One region of the Streptomyces sp. NPDC041713 genome, then DNA from elsewhere that is predicted to be linked to it. Evidence: riboswitches for the same ligand, from Rfam matches in the RefSeq annotation. Region 1 holds a riboswitch; each other region holds the start of a gene.
What was found. Region 1 has a riboswitch for cobalamin ahead of ACZ6CV_RS22810 (ABC transporter substrate-binding protein). Riboswitches for the same ligand answer to the same signal wherever they lie in the genome.
Positions count from the first base shown of each region.

Region 1 (4,829 bases):
GCACAGGTCGACGTGCAGCCGCGCAACGAGCAGTGCGCCCGGCGTCTTTTCGCTCACGTCGTGGGGAACCATGCGGTCATCGTATCGATTCCCGGTCCGGATCCCGGAGTGTGATCTCAGCTGGTGGACGGAATCCGTTCAGGATGCGGGCGGCGGCAGATGGACGACCGTCGGGGCGCCGGTCACCGGGTGGGTGCTGACCTCGGCGGTCACCCCGTACACGGTGGCGAGCAGCTCGGCGGTGAGGACCTCTTTGGGCGCCCCGGAGGCGACGAGCCGGCCGCCGTCGAGGACGTACAGGCGGTCGCAGTAGTACGCGGCGAGGTTCAGGTCGTGCAGGGCCAGGAGGTTCGTCGTGCCCAGGCCCCGTACGAAGGAGAGGATCTCCAGCTGGTAGCGGATGTCCAGGTGGTTGGTGGGCTCGTCGAGGACGACCAGGGTCGGCTCCTGGACCAGGGCGCGGGCCACCAGCGCGCGCTGCCGCTCGCCGCCGGAGAGCGAGGGGAAGGCTCGGTCGGCGAGCTCCTCGACGCCGACCCGGGCGAGCGCCGCCGCGACGAGCGCGTCGTCGGCCGCCGTGTCCGCCTCCCAGAACCGTTTGTGCGGGGAGCGGCCCATCGCGACGACCTGCCGGACGGTCAGCTCGAAGGCGGCCTGCCCGTCCTGCGGGACGGTGGCGAGGCGGCGGGCGCGTGCCTTCGCGGACAGCGCGTGCAGGTCGTCGCCGTCGAGGAGGGCGCGGCCCGCGGTGGGGCGCAGCGTGCCGTACACGCAGCGCAGCAGGGTGGTCTTGCCGCTGCCGTTGGGTCCGACGACGCCGACGGTCTCGCCGGGGTCGGCGGTGAGGTCGACGGCGTCCACGAGGAGACGTCCTTCCACCTCGTACGAGAGCGCTTCGGTGCGCAGGGCGCCGGCCGGCCGGGGCGGGTGGGTCATACCGCCACTCCTTCGGTGCGCCGCCGCAGCAGCCACAGGAAGAACGGGCCGCCGGTCAGCGCGGTGAGCACCCCGACGGGGATGTCCTGCGGGGCGGCGACGGTGCGCGCGGCGAGGTCGGCGGCGACGAGGAAGACCGCGCCCATCAGCGCCACGACCGGGAGCAGGGCGCGGTGGGATGCGCCGACCAGCATGCGGGCGGCGTGCGGCACCATCAGGCCGATGAAGCCGATGGCCCCGCTGTAGGCGACCAGGACGCCGGTGAGCAGCGAGACGAGGACGAAGACGCCGGCGCGGAAGCGGGCCGCGTCCAGGCCGAGGACGGTGGCGCCCTCCTCGCCGGCGAGGAGCAGGTCCAGGGGACGGGCCAGGGCCATCAGGAGGGCCGTGCCGATGAGCAGGGACGCGCAGGGCAGGGCGAGCATGTCCCAGCGGGCGCTGCCGAGTCCGCCGAGCGTCCAGTACAGGACTTCCTTGAGGTGGTCGGCGCTGTCCGCGGTGACCAGGATGAGGCTGGTCAGCGCGGTGAGGATGTACGAGACGGCGACGCCCGCGAGGATCAGCCGGCCGGTGGCGAAACCGCCGCCGCTCCTGGCCAGTGAGTAGACGAGGACCAGGGAGATCAGGGCGCCCGCGAAGGACGCGGCCGGGATGGTGACGGGGGTCGACAGGGCGGCGCCGAGGCCGAAGACGCCGCCGAGCACGATCGCGGAGACCGCGCCGACGGAGGCGCCGGAGGAGACGCCGAGCAGGAACGGGTCGGCGAGGGGGTTGCGGACGAGGGCCTGCAGGACGGTGCCGATGACGGCGAGTCCCGCGCCGACGGCTGCGCCGAGCAGGACCCTGGGGAGGCGGACGTCCAGCACGATGGTGCGGAAGGGGGAGGGCTCCGCCCGGCCCGTGAGGATCTCCAGCACCTGATCCGGGGGGATCCGGACCGAGCCCAGGGCCAACCCGGCGAGTATCGCTGCCGCGAGGGCCGCGGTGAGCCCCGTCAGGGTGAGGAGGCGGCGCCCCCGTGCGTCCCGTCGATCGCCCTTCGGGCTCGTCCTCAAACGCCGGACGGGCTGAAAGATCCGCCCCACGGGCTGGATGACCCTCACAGCTGCGCCGCCAGCTTCCTCACCGCCTGCGGTGCTCGTACGCCGGTGACCACGTCCGACAGCCGCAGCACCGCGAAGCTCTTGTTCTTGACGGCCGGGACGTCCCGTAGGACCGGGTCCTCCAGGAGGCGCTTCTTCTTCTGGGCGACCGTCGTGGCGCCGTAGTCGAGGATCAGGATGGTCTCGGGCCTACGCTCGACCACCTTCTCCCAGGAGGCGTCGGTGAAGGACTTGTCGACGTCGGCGAAGACGTTGCGGCCGCCGGCCCGTTCGATGATGTCGTTGCCGATGCCGCGGCCGCCCGCGGTGAACGCGGTCTTGTCGCCGCTGTCGTAGACGAAGACGGAGTGCCGCTTCTTGCCCCGGGACTTCGCCGCGGTGGCGGCCAGTTCGCGGCGGGCGCCCGCGACCCACCGCTCGGCGCGGTCACGCACCCCGAAGGTGGCGCCGACCTCGCGGACCTCGCGGTAGACGTCGTCCATGGCGACGGGCTTCTTCGCGCAGCCCTCGACGTTCAGACGCGTCTTGATGCCCGACTTCGCGAGCGCGGGGCGGCCGCGCCCGTCGCCCGCGAGGAAGGCGCTCGGGTAACCGCCGTACACGAAGTCGGGGTTGGCGGCGAGCAGCTTCTCGTACGAGGGGTACTCCTCGGCGAGCACGGGGCGTGACGCGTACGCCTTCTCGTACTTCGGCAGGACCTTGTCGTCGAGGTAGGCGGTGCCCGCGATGTGGTCGGCGAGGCCGAGTTCCAGCATCACCTCGGTGGTGTGCTGGTTCATGGTGACCGCGCGCTTCGGAGGTGCGTCGTACGTCGTCGTCACACCGCAGTTGGTGACGGTGTACGGGAATCCGGCGGCCTTCGCGGCGGGCTTCGCGTCACTCCCGGAACCGGAGGACGAGCACGCGGCGAGCGGGACGAGCAGGGTGGCCGCGGCGAGTGCGCGTATGCCGGGGTGGCGGTGGCGTCGGGACATGGCTGAGCTGCCTCCTCCAGGGGATTTCCGCGTCCCCTGTGTTGCGTGGAGAAGGGCGGCAGGTCAGTTCCTGACTCCCCCGGCCCCGGCGGTGCTTGCCGGGTGGGACGGGGTCACAGTGGCGGGACCGTGCCGGGTTCGCACCGGCTTCCTGGGTCCTGCCGCCCTCATGAGTAAAGCTCAGTATGCCTCGACGACCTTTACCTCTTCCTCGGTGACCTCGCCGTCCACGATCCGGTACGAGCGGAACTGGAAGGGGCCCGCGTCGTCGGTGTCGGCGGTGGAGACCAGGACGTAGTGCGCGCCGGGCTCGTTGGCGTACGTGATGTCGGTGCGCGAGGGGTAGGCCTCGGTCGCCGTGTGCGAGTGGTAGACGATCACCGGCTCCTCGTCGCGGTCGTCGAGGTCGCGGTAGAGCTTGAGCAGGTCACCCGAGTCGAACTCGTAGAACGTGGGCGAGCGCGCGGCGTTGAGCATCGGGATGAACCGCTCGGGCCGGTCGGTGCCCTCCGGCCCCGCGACCACGCCGCAGGCCTCGTCGGGGTGGTCCTTGCGCGCGTGCGCGACGATCTGGTCGTGGAGGGCCTGGGTGATGGTCAGCATGGGAGCCAGGATAAGCAGAGGGCCCGCACCGTACCGAAGTGTGGTACGGGCGGGCCCGAATGCTGGACAGGTGGACCGCGACCTCGGGGCCCCAGTCCTTCCGCGTGAGGTCAGTCCTTCTCGACGGAGGCGGAGGCGGAGACGCCGACCTTCTGCCGGTTGAAGGCCGCGGCCTCCGGGTTGCGGCTCTTGAGCACCAGGTACGAGACCGTGAGGATCGCGATCCAGACCGGAGCGGCGTAGAGCGAGACGCGGTTGTCCTTGTCGATGCCCATCAGCACGATGACCAGGCCGATGAACAGGAGCGCGAACCAGCTGGTGTACGGGGCTCCGGGCGCCCGGAAGGTGGACTGCGGGAGCTCGCCGCGGTCGGCCTTGCGGCGGTAGCGGATCTGGCAGGCGAGGATCATGATCCAGGCCCACATGCCGGAGATGGTCGCGAAGGAGACGACGTAGGTGAACGCCTTGCCGGGCCACTGGTAGTTGATCCAGACGCCGATCAGCATGCACGCGGCGGAGGCGGTGGTGCCGACCAGCGGCAGGCCGTTCTTCGTGAGCTTGGTGAAGAACTTCGGGCCCTGGCCGTTGAGCGCGAGGTCGCGCAGCATGCGGCCGGTGGAGTACATGCCGGAGTTGCAGGAGGAGAGGGCGGCGGTGAGGACCACGAAGTTCACGATCGCGGCGCCGATACCGAGGCCCATCTTCTCGAAGGCCGCGACGAAGGGCGACACGTCGGGCTGGAACGTGGTCCACGGGACCACCGACAGGATCATGATCAGCGCGCCGACGTAGAAGACGGCGATGCGCCACGGCACGGTGTTGATGGCCTTGGGCAGGACGGTCTTGGGATCCTTGGACTCGCCCGCGGTGACGCCGACCAGCTCGACGGCGAGGAAGGCGAACATCACGATCTGCAGGGTCATCAGCGTGGAGCCGATGCCGTTGGGGAAGAAGCCGCCCTCGTCCCAGAGGTGGGTCACCGACGCGGTGTCACCGGCGTCGGAGAAGCCGATGGTGAGGATGCCGACGCAGATCAGGATCATGCCGATGATGGCGGTGACCTTGACCATCGAGAACCAGAACTCCAGCTCACCGAAGAGCTTCACGGAGATGAGGTTCGCGCCGTACAGGATGACGGTGAAGACGAGCGCGTAGGCCCATTGTGGGAACGAGTCGTGGGTCCAGTACTGCATGTACTGGGCGGCCGCGGTGA
Region 1 covers NZ_JBVIZY010000007.1:155,073-159,901, reverse strand. The annotation lists gene ACZ6CV_RS22825 (putative leader peptide) at 1-72, opposite strand, end outside; gene ACZ6CV_RS22820 (ABC transporter ATP-binding protein) at 139-936, opposite strand; gene ACZ6CV_RS22815 (FecCD family ABC transporter permease) at 933-1,934, opposite strand; gene ACZ6CV_RS22810 (ABC transporter substrate-binding protein) at 2,036-3,013, opposite strand; cobalamin riboswitch at 3,058-3,190, opposite strand; gene ACZ6CV_RS22805 (M67 family metallopeptidase) at 3,194-3,616, opposite strand; gene ACZ6CV_RS22800 (amino acid permease) at 3,727-4,829, opposite strand, start outside.

Region 2 (4,829 bases), on a different contig from region 1:
CGGCCCGACCGAAACGGGAGACCCTAGCGGCACTTGGCCCGCAGATCGGCGATGGCGTCCTCGAAGTCGGCGAGCGACTCGAAGGCGCGGTACACGGAGGCGAACCGCATGTACGCCACCGGGTCCAGCTCGCTGAGCGGCTCCAGAACGGCCAACCCCACCTCGTGCGTGGACAGTTGGGCGCTGCCGGACGCCCGTACGTTCTCCTCCACCTGCTGGCCGAGTCGTTCGAGCATGTCCTCGGTGATGGGACGGCCCTGGCACGCCTTGCGGACGCTGCTGACGATCTTGGTGCGGCTGAACGGCTCGGTCACGCCGCTGCGTTTGACCACGAGCAGGGAGTAGGTCTCCACCGTGGTGAACCGTCGCTGGCAGTGCGTGCACTGCCGTCGGCGACGGATGGAGGTCCCGTCATCCGTCGACCGACTGTCGATGACGCGGCTGTCGGGGAGCCTGCAGAAGGGGCAGCACACCGTACGTGTCCTTTCCGATTCCCTCGGATGGTCAGGTTTCTTCCGGCGTCCGGCCGACCGTGAGCAGATATCCGATGATAACCGATCTGACCTGCCTCTTTACGCCAGTTCTACCGCACGCCTGATCCACCGCACCGCGCCACCGGGGCGCGGGGTCCGGCGCCCCGGTGACGCCCGACCCCGCGCCCGCGCGGATCACGAGCCGGACAGCTCCCCGCGGACCGTCCTGGCCGCCGCGACCATGTTCTCCAGAGCGGCGCGGGTCTCGGGCCAGCCGCGGGTCTTCAGGCCGCAGTCCGGGTTCACCCAGAGCCTGTCGGCGGGGATCGCCTCAAGTCCCGTACGCAGCAAGGCCGCTGCCTCCTCGGCGCTCGGTACACGCGGGGAGTGGATGTCGTACACGCCGGGTCCTGCCTCGCGCGGGTAGCCGTGAGCGGCGAGTTCGCGGGCGACCTGCATGTGGGAGCGGGCCGCCTCCAGGCTGATGACGTCGGCGTCGAGGTCGTCGATGGCCTGCACGATGTCGCCGAACTCCGCGTAGCACATGTGCGTGTGGATCTGCGTGTCCGGCCGCACCCCGCTGGTGCTGAGGCGGAAGGACTCGGTGGCCCATTCCAGGTAGGCGGGGTGGTCCGCGGCGCGCAGCGGGAGCGTCTCGCGCAGGGCGGGCTCGTCGACCTGGATGACCGAAGTCCCGGCCGCCTCCAAGTCGTTGACCTCGTCGCGCAGGGCGAGCCCGACCTGGCGGGCGGTGTCGCCGAACGGCTGGTCGTCGCGGACGAACGACCAGGCGAGCATGGTGACGGGGCCGGTGAGCATGCCCTTGACGGGCCGGCCGGTCAGCGACTGCGCGTACGTCGTCCAGCGGACCGTCATCGGCTCGGGCCGTGAGATGTCGCCGGCGAGGACCGGCGGTCGGACGTAACGGGTGCCGTACGACTGGACCCAGCCGTGCTGCGTGGCGAGGTAGCCGGTCAGCTGCTCGGCGAAGTACTGCACCATGTCGTTGCGTTCGGGCTCGCCGTGCACGAGGACGTCGATGCCCGCCTTCTCCTGGAAGGACAGGACCCCGCGGATCTCGTTCCTGATGCGCTCCTCGTATCCGTCCGTGTCGATCCGCCCGGCCCGCAGGTCCGCGCGGGCGGTGCGCAGTTCGGTGGTCTGCGGGAAGGAGCCGATGGTCGTCGTCGGAAGCAGCGGCAGACCGAGAGCGGCATGCTGGGCCGCCGCGCGCTCCGCGTGCGGCTGGGAGCGGCGGGTGTCGGCCTCGGTGACCGCGGCGGTGCGGGCGCGAACGGCCGGGTCGCGGGTGAGGGCGGAACCGGCGCGGGAGTCCAAGTCCGCGCGGTTGGCGGCGAGTTCGGTCGCGATGGCTTCGGTGCCCTGGGAGAGCCCGCGCGCCAGCAAGGAGATCTCCCGCGTCTTCTGGCGGGCGAAGGCAAGCCAGCGGGCGACCTGCGGATCGATGTCCCGCTCGGCGTCGGCGTCCAGCGGGACGTGCAGGAGCGAGCAGGACGCGGCGACGTCCACGCGGTCGGCGAGGCCGAGGAGCGTGCCCAGCGTGGCGAGGGACTTCTCCAGGTCGTTGATCCAGATGTTGCGGCCGTTGACGACGCCCGCGACCAGCCGCTTGCCCGACAACCCGCCGACGGAGGCGAGGTCGCCGAGGTTGGCGGCGGCCGTCTCGGTGAAGTCGAGGGCCAGACCGTCGACCGGCGCCTTGGCCAGGATGCCGAGCGCGTCACCGAGGCGCCCGAAGTACGAGGCGACCAACAGCTTGGGGCGGTCGGTGAGAGCTCCGAGGTCGCGGTAGGCGCGCTCGGCGGCGTTCAACTCGGCCCGTGTGCGGTCCTGGACCAGGGCGGGCTCGTCCAGCTGGACCCACTCGGCGCCCGCCGCGCGCAGGTCCGCGAGCACCTCGGCGTACACGGGCAGCAGCCGGTCGATGAGCGTCAGCGGGTCGAAGTCCGCGGCCACGCCCGGCGCAGGCTTGGCGAGCAGGAGGTACGTCACGGGGCCCACCAGGACGGGGCGTGCCGTGTGCCCGATCGCGAGGGCTTCCGTCAGCTCGGCGACCTGCTTGGCGGAGTCGGTCCGGAACACGGTGTCGGGGCCCAACTCGGGCACCAGATAGTGGTAGTTGGTGTCGAACCACTTCGTCATCTCCAGCGGCGCCACGTCCTGCGTGCCGCGCGCCATCGCGAAGTAGCCGTCGAGGGCGTCGGCCTGGACGGCTGCGCGGTGCCGCTCGGGGACAGCGCCGACCATGACACTGGTGTCGAGAACGTGGTCGTAGTACGAGAAGTCCCCGGTCGGCACCTCGTCGATGCCGGCGTCGGCCAACTGCCGCCAGTTGGCGCGGCGGAGGTCCGCCGCGGTCTCCCGGAGGGCGGCAGCGGTGACGCGGCCCTTCCAGTAACCCTCGACGGCCTTCTTCAGTTCCCGGTTCTGGCCCTGGCTGGGGTAGCCGTACACGGTGGCTCGTGCCGCCGCGGTCGCGGGCTGCGCTGTCACGGAACTCTCCTTCGCGAGATGTGTCCTGGTTCTCCCGGAGACCGGACATGGCGCGAAGGGACGACCGACCGGGCGGACCACGTCGCGGGCGGATGCCGCGCGTGCCGCTCGATATGTACGCCGACCCGCCCACGAGGTCACCGAAAGGGCCGCACGCGATCCGTCACGTGCGGGCAACGGGCAGGTCTTCGGACTCGCGGGCACGTCGCGTGTCGGCCGGACACGGGACACCTACTGGCCGTCGCTTCCCGGACCCGGTCGGGTCCAGTGCTGTTGACGGCGGTCGTTCCCACTCACCGCTGCGGGGCAGTCCCGGACTTACACCGGGTTCCCTCTTACGACGCATCCCGCCTGGCGGACGGGGCGAACCAGCTGCACCGCTCACCCTAGGCGCACGCAAACCGATCGCCCACCCCGGCCGGCAGGTCGGAATGTGAAGCGGGTCACGAGCGTGACAGCGGTGGGACCGGATCCGGTGTCAGTGGGCCGGGCTAGCGTGGGGAGCGATGAGCCCGGCGCGAGCGAACGAAGGTAGACCATGACCACATTGGAGAACCGGCCGAACACCGCACTCCTCGTCGTCGACGTGCAGCAGGACGTCGTCGAGGGGAGCCACCGGCGCGACGAGGTCGTCGCGAACATCTCCGGGCTCGTCGAGCGGGCGCGGCAGGAAGGGGTTCCGGTCGTCTGGGTGCAGCACTTCGACGAGGGACTCACGCGCGGGAGCGACGGCTGGCGGATCGTCCCTGAACTCACGCCCGAGGACGCCGAGCCGCTCGTCGAGAAGAGCTACGGCGACTCGTTCGAGGACACCACGCTGGAGGCCGTGCTGTCGCGGCTCGGGGTGGGGCGGCTCCTCGTCGCCGGCGCGGAGACCGACGCGTGCATCCGCTCGACGCTCCACGGCGCGTTCGTCAGGGGTTACGACGCGACGCTGGTCAGCGACGCGCATACGACGGTCGACAAGACCGCCTGGGGCGCGCCGACGCCGGACTTGGTCGTCGCGCACACGAACCTGTACTGGGCCCACCAGGCGGCGCCGGGACGGACGGCGGGGGCGGTCGAGACCAAGAACGTCGTCTTCGACAACGCCTCCTGACGAGCCGCGCCTCCCGACGCCCCGGTCGGCCTGAGCCCCACCCCGGCGCGGCTCAGTGACTGCCCACGAGACCCAGGCCGGGGCCGCCGGACAGCAGCGGGCGCAGGGCCGCCTGCGCCCGCTCGAAGTAGCCCGGCACCTTCGTCGCGCTCTGCGCGTACCGTGCCGGGAGCGGCGCGTCGAAGGCCGGCAAGGTCACGTTCTGCAAGACGGCGGACCTGGCCATCGACGCCCGGGACGCCGCTCCGGACGAGTCCACGGGCCGGATCGACATCACCATGATCAACCGGGGCTCGACCACCTGACATCGACGGCAGCGGCGACAGCCTCTCGCACCCGACCAACCTTCTGGTGACGCCCCCGAACGAGACCCACTCGGTGACCCTGAAGTGGCCCGAGGGCGCGGGAGCGATCAAGGGCGCCTACACCGACGTCGAGGTCTACCCCACGCACAACACGAACTAGTCGCGGTGTGGAGTCTCGGAGAACCCGGCATCCGTCGAGTGGGAGAACTCGACGCCGCGAAACGTCAGTTACCGGCAGGGAAGAGGACTGCCGCCACGTGCCGGGTGTCCGCGTATTCGATAACGGACGTGATCCGGCCGGCGTGGACCGTGTAGATCCCGATGCAGCGGTTGTCGTACGTGCCGCCGTGCACGGTCCGGGCCTTGGAGGTCCACTCGGCGACCACGCGGTCGCCCTCGGCGATCGTGCTGACCAACTCGACCTTCGTCGTGCCGGGC
Region 2 covers NZ_JBVIZY010000004.1:29,968-34,796, reverse strand. The annotation lists gene nrdR (transcriptional regulator NrdR) at 24-473, opposite strand; gene metE (5-methyltetrahydropteroyltriglutamate--homocysteine S-methyltransferase) at 669-2,987, opposite strand; cobalamin riboswitch at 3,150-3,376, opposite strand; gene ACZ6CV_RS13460 (isochorismatase family protein) at 3,526-4,086, shown strand; gene ACZ6CV_RS13455 (hypothetical protein) at 4,139-4,294, opposite strand; gene ACZ6CV_RS13450 (nuclear transport factor 2 family protein) at 4,616-4,829, opposite strand, start outside.
Region 2: it holds a riboswitch for cobalamin, as region 1 does, so the genes downstream of both, metE (5-methyltetrahydropteroyltriglutamate--homocysteine S-methyltransferase) here and ACZ6CV_RS22810 (ABC transporter substrate-binding protein) in region 1, are expected to answer to the same signal.

Region 3 (4,829 bases), on a different contig from region 1:
TGGGCGTGCCGCCCGCCGGCGCGGGGCCGAAGCGGAACCCGATGTCGGCCGGCGGCTCGGTCCGCGGCACCGAGCGCAGCAGCGCCTGCGGGCGGAGGAAGAGGTCGTGCGGGGCGGGCCGGCCGTTCTGGCGGAAGTAGGCGCCGGGGAAGCGGCCCTGGGGACGGGCGTACAGCGGCGCGCCCCTGAGCTTCTTCCGCAGCGCGGTGCGCACCCCGGAGTAGGCGAGGACCGGCCGGCCGAACTGGCGCAGCAGCTCGACGTCGGACTCACGGGCGCTGCGCACCGGCCCGACCGCCGACGGCACCGTGCTGGAGTAGACGCCCATGAGGCGGCTCATCCCGCCCTCGACCTTCTCCACGTAGACGATGTCCGCCCGGTCGAGACCGGTGTGCGGGCGGGCGGCCCGGGCGTTGTCGAACTTGACCGCGACGACCTGGCCCTGACGGGCGGTGAGCCCGGTGAAGGGCGACGGGCTCCGGGGCGCGGGGGAGTCCTCGTGTGCGGGGGCGGGGGCGCTCGCGTAGGCGGAGGCGCCCACGGTGAACACCGCCGTGGCGACGAGCGCGAGCACGCGCGGAGCGAGCCGGGTGCGACGGGCCTCCCGGACTTTCCTTGCTGCCATTGAGGCGTCTCCCTTCGTGGCGATGCCGGCCGGGCCGCCCCGTGGCCGCCCTGGTGGCAGCCGCAGACCTACCTCCCGGCGCCCCGGCCCCAATCGCGGCTGGGGCCATCCACCCGCGCCGCGTCACTCTTTCCGGGGCAGCCCCGCGTGGCTCCGCGGTTCCTTGCCGACGGACCAGGCGGAGTGGGCGGACCAGGCGGAGTGGGCGCATTCGACGCGGGTAGGCTGAGACTTCGTTGTGGTCCGTTCCGGCCGCGTGCTGCGGATTCTTTACAAATGCAGAGGTGTGGCGAGCGAATGAAGCGATCTGTTCAGCGGTGGAAGGTGCCGGGCCCGGGGCCGGGCAAACGGCTGGCCGCCGCCCTCGACCTGGTGGGCCCGGCCCGCGGCAGCGCCGTGAAACGGGCGCTCCGGACGGCGGTCGAGCACGACGCCGTATGGCTGGGCGCCGCCACGGCCCTGGGGCTCTCGGGGGACCGGAGCGCTCGCCGGGCGGCCCTGCGCGGACTCGGATCGGTGGCGATCGTCACAGCTGTGAACCATGCGCTGGCCAAGCCCGCGGCCCGCAGCGCCCGGCCCGTCCTGGACGGACTGCCCGCGCTGTTCCCCCGCCCCCGCACCGCCTCGCTGCCCGCCAGCCCCATAGCCGCGGCGACCGCCTTCGCCTCGGCCGTCGTCATGGAGTCACCCCGGCACGGCCTGGCCGTCCTGCCGTTCGCGGCCGGTCTCGCCTACGCACGCGGCCAGAAGGGCCTGGACCACCGGGGCCGCTCCGCCGCCGGCGCTCTCATCGGCGTCGGGGCCGCGTTGCTCACCTGCCGCTGGTGGCCCGTGAAGCCCGCGGCCGCGGCGGCCGCAGCCCCGCCGCGCCGGCCGGCCCCCGCGCTCAAGGACGGCCAGGGCCTGCACGTGGTCGTCAACCCGTCCTCCGGCGTCGCCTGGAGCAGGGACGCGGCCGACACGCTGCGCACCCTGCTCCCCGAAGCATCGATCACCGTCTTCGAACCCGGTGACGACCTGGTGGCCCTGCTCGACGCGGCCGCGCAGCGCGCCGTCGCGGACGGCGGGGCGCTGGGGGTGTGCGGCGGCGACGGCACCGTCAACGCGGGCAGCGTCACGGCGGCACGGCACCAAGTGCCCCTCGCCGTCTTCCCCGGCGGCACCTTCAACCACTTCGCCGTGGACCTCGGCAACGTGACGCTCGAAGACGTCACCCGCGCCATCGGGTCCGGCGACGCCGTCACCTCCGACGTGGGACGCGCCTCCGCCTACCAGCAGCCCGGCGCCGCCACCGGAGACGTACCGGACGCGCCCACCGCGGAGATCGACGCCCGCGGCGAACAGCAGCTCTTCCTCAACACGTTCAGCATCGGCGTCTACTCGGACCTGGTCCACGCCCGGGAGCGGCTCGAGAAGCGCATCGGCAAATGGCCCGCGCTCGTCATCGGCCTCGCCAAGGTCCTGGCGACGGGCACCCCGCTCTCCGTGGTCATCAACGGTCGGCCGCGCCGCATCTGGCTGCTCTTCGCGGGCAACGGCATCTACCACCCGGCCGGCTTCGCCCCGACCTACCGCACCCAGCTCGACGACGGACTCCTCGACGTCCGCGCCGTGGAGGCCGGCACTCCGCTGGCCCGCACCCGGCTGCTCCTCGCCGTCCTCACCGGAACCCTGCACAACTCCCGTGTCCTGACGACCGCCCAGGTGCGCAGGCTGGAGCTGGAGGTCGTGGAGGGGGACCCGCACCTCGCCTACGACGGTGAGGTTACGGACACCACGTACCAGCGGCTCGTCCTCGACAAGCTCCCCAAGGCCCTCACCCTGTACCGGCCCGCCGACCAGGACCAGTGGCTGCGCTGACGCACGCTCCGCACGACCTCTGAGCAGGGGCGTACGCGGTGGTACACGCGCTCCGTGTGCCACCGCCGCAACCGGTGCGCAAGTTGTCAGCAGATCAGTTGCGCACTAATGTCGCCACGCCTTGGTGAACGGGAAATCCGGTGTGATGCCGGTGCGGCCCTCGCCACTGTGATCGGGAAGTCCGGCTCCAGCCCTCGCGGCAGCCACTGGGTGCTCACGCACCCGGGAAGGCGGAGTCCGGTCGGTACGACCCGTCAGCCAGGAGACCGGCCAAGGCGCGTTGTCCATCCACGAGGTGCTGGAGAGGGTCTGCCGAGCCATGCACATAGCCGAGGGTTTCCTCCCACCGGCGCACGCGATCGCCTGGGGCGTAGCGTCCGCGCCGTTCGTCGTCCACGGAGTCCGCTCCCTGACCCGTGAGGTCAAGGAACACCCGGAGAGCACCCTGCTCCTCGGCGCCTCCGGGGCCTTCACGTTCGTCCTGTCCGCGCTGAAGATCCCGTCCGTCACGGGCAGTTGCTCGCATCCGACGGGAACCGGGCTCGGAGCCATCCTGTTCCGGCCGCCCATCATGACGGTGCTGGGCACCATCACCCTGCTCTTCCAGGCCCTGCTGCTCGCCCACGGCGGGCTCACCACCCTGGGCGCCAACGTCTTCTCGATGGCGATCGTCGGCCCCTGGGCCGGATACGCGGTCTACCGGCTCCTCAAGCGGTTCGACGTCCCGCTCATGGTCGCCGTGTTCTTCGGGGCGTTCGTCGCCGACCTGTCCACGTACTGCGTCACCAGCGTCCAGCTGGCGCTCGCCTTCCCCGACCCCAGCAGCGGGTTCCTCGGGGCCCTCGGCAAGTTCGGCGGCATCTTCGCCGTCACGCAGATCCCGCTGGCGATCAGCGAGGGGCTGCTCACCGTCCTGGTGATGCGGCTGCTCGTGCAGTCCAGCAGGGGCGAGCTGACCCGGCTCGGCGTGCTGCTGCAGCGCAAGAGCACGCCGGACGTGACGACGACCACGACCAAGACGGAGACGGGGGCCAGCGCCCGATGAGCCGGAACGCGAAAATCAACATCCTGCTGCTCGTGGTGGTCGCCGCGCTCGCGGTGCTGCCCGTGGCCCTCGGGCTCGGCGACGACGAGAAGGAGCCGTTCGCCGGCGCCGACGCGCAGGCCGAGACCGCGATCACCGAGATCAAGCCGGACTACAAGCCGTGGTTCTCACCGCTGTACGAACCCCCCTCGGGGGAGATCGAGTCGGCGCTCTTCGCCCTGCAGGCGGCCCTGGGCGGCGGTGTCCTCGCGTACTACTTCGGACTGCGCAAGGGGCGCCGCCAGGGCGCGGAGCAGGCGCTGGCGCAGGAGGCGGACGCGGAGCGGCCCACCGGCGTGCCGGCCGGTGCGTCCGACGCTCCGGTCGCCGCGGAGGGCAGCCGGTCCGGGACCGGGCAGGCCTGACCCGGCGTGCTGCCCATCGACGCGGCGGCGCACAGCAGTCGCTGGCGCCGCCGGCACCCCGTGGACAAGGCCGTGCTCGGGCTCGGCCTCACGGTCCTCGCCATCTCGCTGCCGCCCTGGCCGGGCGCCGCGCTGGTGCTGGCCGCGGCGCTCGTCCTGCTGCTCGGACCTGCGGGCGTGCCGCCCCGCAAACTGTGGCGCGCCTACCGCGTGCCGCTCGGCTTCTGCGTCACCGGCGCCCTCACGCTGCTCGTCCAACTGGGCGGCCCCGAGGGCTTCGTGACGCTCGCCGACGGAGGCCCGGCGCGCGCGGGCGGACTGCTCCTGCGGACCTCCGCGGCCTCGCTCGGCGTGCTGCTGTTCGCGTTCACCACACCGATGTCGGACCTGCTGCCCCGGCTGGTGAAGGCAGGTGTGCCCGCACCGGTCGTGGACGTGGCACTCGTCACGTACCGGATGAGCTTCCTGCTCCTGGATTCCATGAGCCGGATCCGGCAGGCGCAGGCCGCCCGGCTCGGCCACACCACCCGCGCCGCCACCTGGCGCTCCCTCGCCTCGCTCGGCGCCACCGCGTTCGTGCGGGCCTTCGACCGGGCCGGCCGGCTGCAGGCCGGGCTCGCCGGACGCGGCTACGACGGCACGCTGCGGGTTCTCGTCCCCGAAGCCCGGATCTCCCGGCCCTTCGTGGCGGCCGCAGGCGTCCTCCTCGCGGGCCTGGTGGCCCTCACCTTCGTACTGGAAAGGTTCCTGCCATGACCGAGCCGAGGGCTCTTCGCGAGCCGGGCGCCCGCGGCGGGCCGGGGGAGCCCCTGGTCGCTCTGCGCGGCGCGTCCTACGCGTACGAGGACGGGCCCACCGTGCTCAGCGGACTGGACTTCGACGTCGTCGAGGGCCG
Region 3 covers NZ_JBVIZY010000018.1:102,880-107,708, reverse strand. The annotation lists gene ACZ6CV_RS34855 (DUF3048 domain-containing protein) at 1-625, opposite strand, end outside; gene ACZ6CV_RS34850 (diacylglycerol/lipid kinase family protein) at 923-2,485, shown strand; cobalamin riboswitch at 2,591-2,774, shown strand; gene ACZ6CV_RS34845 (energy-coupling factor ABC transporter permease) at 2,805-3,530, shown strand; gene ACZ6CV_RS34840 (energy-coupling factor ABC transporter substrate-binding protein) at 3,527-3,934, shown strand; gene cbiQ (cobalt ECF transporter T component CbiQ) at 3,941-4,690, shown strand; gene ACZ6CV_RS34830 (energy-coupling factor ABC transporter ATP-binding protein) at 4,687-4,829, shown strand, end outside.
Region 3: it holds a riboswitch for cobalamin, as region 1 does, so the genes downstream of both, ACZ6CV_RS34845 (energy-coupling factor ABC transporter permease) here and ACZ6CV_RS22810 (ABC transporter substrate-binding protein) in region 1, are expected to answer to the same signal.

Region 4 (4,829 bases), on a different contig from region 1:
GCTGCGGAACCAGTACACGTAGGCGAAGGCGCCGTAGAAGAAGAGCCCCTCGATGCACGCCGCGAAGCAGATCAGGTTCAGCAGGAAGCGGCGCCGGTCGGCCTTGCTCTCCAGCCGGTCCAGCTTCTCGACCGAGTCCATCCAGCGGAAGCAGAACTCGGCCTTCTCACGGATGGAGGGGATCTCCTCGACCGCGTCGAAGGCCGCCGCACGGTCCTCCGGGTCGGGCAGATAGGTGTCGAGCAGCGTCAGATAGAACTGGACGTGCACGGCCTCCTCGAAGAGCTGACGGCTCAAGTACAGCCGCGCCTCGGGGGAGTTGATGTGCTTGTACAGCGTCAGCACGAGGTTGTTCGACACGATCGAGTCGCCGGTCGCGAAGAACGCGACCAGACGGCCGATCATGTGCTGCTCGCCGGGCGAGAGCTTGGCGAGGTCGGCGACGTCGGAGTGGAGGTCGACCTCCTCCACGGTCCAGGTGTTCTTGATCGCGTCCCGGTAGCGCTCGTAGAAGTCCGGGTAGCGCATGGGGCGCAGGGTCAGCTCGAAGCCCGGGTCGAGGAGGTTCTTCTCGCTGTTCGTCGTGGAGCTCATTACTGGCAGGCCTCGCAGGACTCGGGGTTTTCCAGGGAGCAGGCGACGGCGTCTTCGGGGGTCGCCTGCGTGGGGACGGGGGCGGGTGTGGTGGCGGCCGCGTTCGAGCCGCCGGCCGCGCGCGCGATGCGGGTGGCGGGGCGCGAGCGCAGGTAGTACGTGGTCTTCAGGCCCTGCTGCCAGGCGTACGCGTACATCGAGGAGAGCTTGCCGATGGTCGGCGTCTCCAGGAACAGGTTGAGCGACTGCGCCTGGTCCAGGAACGGGGTGCGCGCGGCGGCCATGTCGATCAGGCCGCGCTGCGGCAGCTCCCACGCGGTGCGGTACAGCGCGCGGACGTCCGCCGGGATCCAGCTGAAGCCCTGCACCGAGCCGCTGGCCTCGCGCAGCGCCTCGCGGGTCTGCGCGTCCCAGACGCCCAGCCGCTTCAGCTCCTCCACCAGATAGGCGTTGACCTGGAGGAACTCACCCGAGAGCGTCTCGCGCTTGAAGAGGTTGGAGACCTGCGGCTCGATGCACTCGTACACGCCGGCGATGGACGCGATGGTCGCGGTCGGCGCGATGGCGAGCAGCAGCGAGTTGCGCAGGCCGGTCGCGGCGATACGTTCCCGCAGCGCCGCCCACCGCTCCGGCCAGGTCAGCTCCACGTCGTAGTGGTCGGGGTGCAGGACGCCGCGCGCGGTGCGGGTCTTCTCCCAGGCGGGAAGCGGGCCGCCCCGCTCGGCGAGGTCGGCGGACGCCTCGTACGCGGCGAGCATGATGCGCTCGGCGATGCGGGTCGACAGGGCGCGCGCCTCGGGAGAGTCGAAGGGCAGCCGCAGCTGGAAGAAGACGTCCTGCAGACCCATCGCGCCGAGGCCCACCGGGCGCCACTTGGCGTTGGAGCGGCCGGCCTGCTCGGTCGGGTAGAAGTTGATGTCGACGACGCGGTCGAGGAAGGTGACGGCGGTGCGGACGGTCGCGTCGAGGCGCTCCCAGTCGATGTCGCCGTTCTCCACGAACGCGCCGAGGTTGACCGAGCCGAGGTTGCAGACGGCCGTCTCGCCGTCGTCCGTGACCTCCAGGATCTCCGTGCACAGGTTCGAGGAGTGCACGGTGTGGCCGGGCTCGGCGGTCTGGTTGGCGGTGCGGTTGGCGGCGTCCTTGAACGTCATCCAGCCGTTGCCGGTCTGCGCGAGGGTGCGCATCATCCGGCCGTACAGCTCACGGGCCGGGATGGTCTTCTTGGCCAGGCCCGCGGCCTCCGCCTTGCGGTACGCGGCGTCGAAGTCGTCGCCCCACAGGTCGACGAGGTCCGGCACGTCGGACGGCGAGAAGAGCGACCACGGCAGGTCGGCGGCGACCCGGCGCATGAACTCGTCCGGGATCCAGTGCGCGAGGTTGAGGTTGTGCGTGCGGCGCGCGTCCTCACCGGTGTTGTCGCGCAGCTCCAGGAACTCCTCGATGTCGGAGTGCCAGGTCTCCAGGTAGACCGCGGCCGCGCCCTTGCGCCGCCCGCCCTGGTTGACCGCGGCGACCGAGGCGTCCAGCGTCTTCAGGAACGGCACGATGCCGTTGGAGTGCCCGTTGGTGCCGCGGATCAGCGAACCGCGGGAGCGGATGCGGGAGTACGAGAGACCGATGCCGCCCGCGTGCTTGGAGAGCCGCGCGACCTGGTGGTAGCGGTCGTAGATCGAGTCCAGCTCGTCCAGCGGGGAGTCGAGGAGGTAGCAGGACGACATCTGCGGGTGGCGGGTGCCGGAGTTGAAGAGCGTCGGCGAGGACGGCAGGTAGTCCAGGCGGCTCATCAGGCCGTACAGCGCGGCGACCTCGTCGAGCGCGCGGACGCTGTCGTCCTCGGCGAGGCCGCTCGCCACGCGCAGCATGAAGTGCTGCGGCGTCTCGATGACCTGGCGGGTGATGGGGTGGCGCAGCAGATAGCGGCTGTGCAGCGTGCGCAGGCCGAAGTAGCCGAAGCGGAAGTCGGCGCCGTCGGCGAGCGCGGTGTCCACGAGCGCGTCGAGCCGGGCGGCGTGCGCGGCGACGAAGTCGGCGGTGCGGTCGGCGATCAGGCCCTCGCGGTGGCCGACCGCGATCGACTCGGTGAACGAGCGCACGCCCTGCGTGGCGGCCTCGGCGGCGACGGAGAGGGAGAGCAGCCGGGCGGCGAGCTTGGAGTACGCCGGGTCCTCGGAGATGAGCCCCGCGGCCGCCTCGGTCGCCAGCGTGCGCAGCTCCGCCTCGTCGGCCCTGGCCGAGCGGCCGCGCAGCGCGGCGGCGGCGACCCGGCCGGGGTCGGCGTCGGGGAGGTCGGCGGTGAGGTCGGTCAGGGTGCGCAGCAGCGCGGTCCCCGGCGCGTCGGCACCCTCGGTGCCGTCGGTGCTGGCACTGGGTCGCGGTGCCCGCGCTGACGCAGGTTCGGCAGGCGCGATGGTCACGTGGAGCTCTCCCTCGCTCGGCTCTGGGCCTGCGCGAGGGGACGGCACACACGGGCGCACCCGGACAGGGCGGCGTACCGCGTCCACCGGCCCATTCCACGAGGCCCGGACGGTCGGCACCCGGGCCGGACGGCACGGGTGCGCTGCTGGCAGGTCTTCGGACTCCGCGTACGACAAAGGCGTACACGTCCACCGTTGCGGGACAGTTCCGGACTTGCACCGGATTCCCCTGCGGCGACAGCGAGCACGAGCATACATCTTGTGTCGGCCCGCGGAAGCAGGCCCACATCTTGTGTCGGATCGCGGGGGATGGGGCCTAGAGTGTCAACGCGTAGGTGAGCAGCGGGAGGTCGGGGAGCGGGCACCAGTCGCGCTCCGGGGTCCGCGTGAAGCCGAGGCGTTCGTAGAGCCGGTGTGCGGTCCGCATGGAGGGCGAGGAGGACAGCACGAGCCGGCGCCGGCCCGCCTCCCGGGACCGCTGCACGCACGCGCGGACGAGTAGTTCGCCGACCCCGCGGCCGCGCGCCGCGGGCGAGACCGCCAGCATGCGGATCTCCGTCTCGTCGTCGCGCGCGATGTCGGCCAGGGCGCCGCCGGAGGGCACGAAGGTGACGCCGCCGAGCAGCGCGCCGTCCGCGGTGCCGTCCGCCACGGCGACCAGGATCTCGGCGTGCGCCGCGCGCCCCGCCACGTCCCGCAGCACGGGCAGGTACTGGTCGTCCGCCCCATAGTCCAGGTGTCCGTCGTCGAGATAGGCCTGCGCGGTGAGGTCGCCCAGCGCCGCGTACTCCTCGGGGCGTGCCGTTCTGATCGTGATGTCCATGGGGCGCAGTGTGCAACAGCGCACGACAAAGGGCCGCCGGTTTTCCGGCGGCCCTCCGGTGTCGGCGGGGCGGGAGCGGACTCAGCTCCGCGGGAGCGGGCTCAGTGGCCGGCGCCCGCGGTGGCCGGCGGCAGTTCCTCCACGACGCCGGGGTCGCCCGCGTCCGCCGTGTAGTCCTCCGGAGACGTCTCGTCGACGCCCTCGGGGGCCTTCAGCGCCTTCAGGACGAAGGTGAGGACCACGGTGACCACCACGTTCAGGACGAAGGCGGTGAGGCCGATGTAGCCGATCTCGCCGATGCCCGGGATCGTGTCGGAGGAGCCGCCGAAGTGCTTCTGCGTGGGCGAGGCGACGCCGTACGCGGCCAGCGTGCCGTAGACCATGCCGACCGCCCAGCCCGCGAGCAGCGCCCAGCGGTGGAACCACCGGGTGAACAGGCCGCCGACCAGCGCGGGCATCGTCTGCAGGATCCAGATGCCGCCCAGCAGCTGGAAGTTGATCGCCACGGTCTTGTCCATGCCGAGGACGAAGATGAGGGCGCCCACCTTCACCAGGAGCGAGACCAGCTTGGAGACCTTGGTCTCCTGCTCGGGCGTCGCGTCGGGCTTGATGAAGTCCTTGTAGATGTTGCGGGTGAAGAGGTTCGCGGCCGCGATGGACATGATGGCGGCGGGCACGAGCGCGCCGATGCCGATCGCGGCGAAGGCGACGCCGGTGAACCAGTCGGGGAACATGTCCTCGAAGAGCTGCGGGATGGCCAGCTGGCCGTTGTCGACCTTGACCCCGGCGGCGATCGCCATGAAGCCGAGCAGCGCGAGCAGGCCCAGCATCAGCGAATAGAGCGGCAGGATCGTGGTGTTGCGGCGGATGACGTTGCGGTTCTTGGAGGAGAGCGTCGCCGTGATCGAGTGCGGGTACATGAAGAGCGCGAGCGCCGAGCCGAGCGCCAGCGTCGCGTACGTCCACTGGCCGGCCTCGGGCGGCGCGAGGGCGCC
Region 4 covers NZ_JBVIZY010000002.1:217,263-222,091, reverse strand. The annotation lists gene ACZ6CV_RS05865 (ribonucleotide-diphosphate reductase subunit beta) at 1-594, opposite strand, end outside; gene ACZ6CV_RS05860 (ribonucleoside-diphosphate reductase subunit alpha) at 594-3,011, opposite strand; cobalamin riboswitch at 3,143-3,275, opposite strand; gene ACZ6CV_RS05855 (GNAT family N-acetyltransferase) at 3,328-3,834, opposite strand; gene mctP (monocarboxylate uptake permease MctP) at 3,936-4,829, opposite strand, start outside.
Region 4: it holds a riboswitch for cobalamin, as region 1 does, so the genes downstream of both, ACZ6CV_RS05860 (ribonucleoside-diphosphate reductase subunit alpha) here and ACZ6CV_RS22810 (ABC transporter substrate-binding protein) in region 1, are expected to answer to the same signal.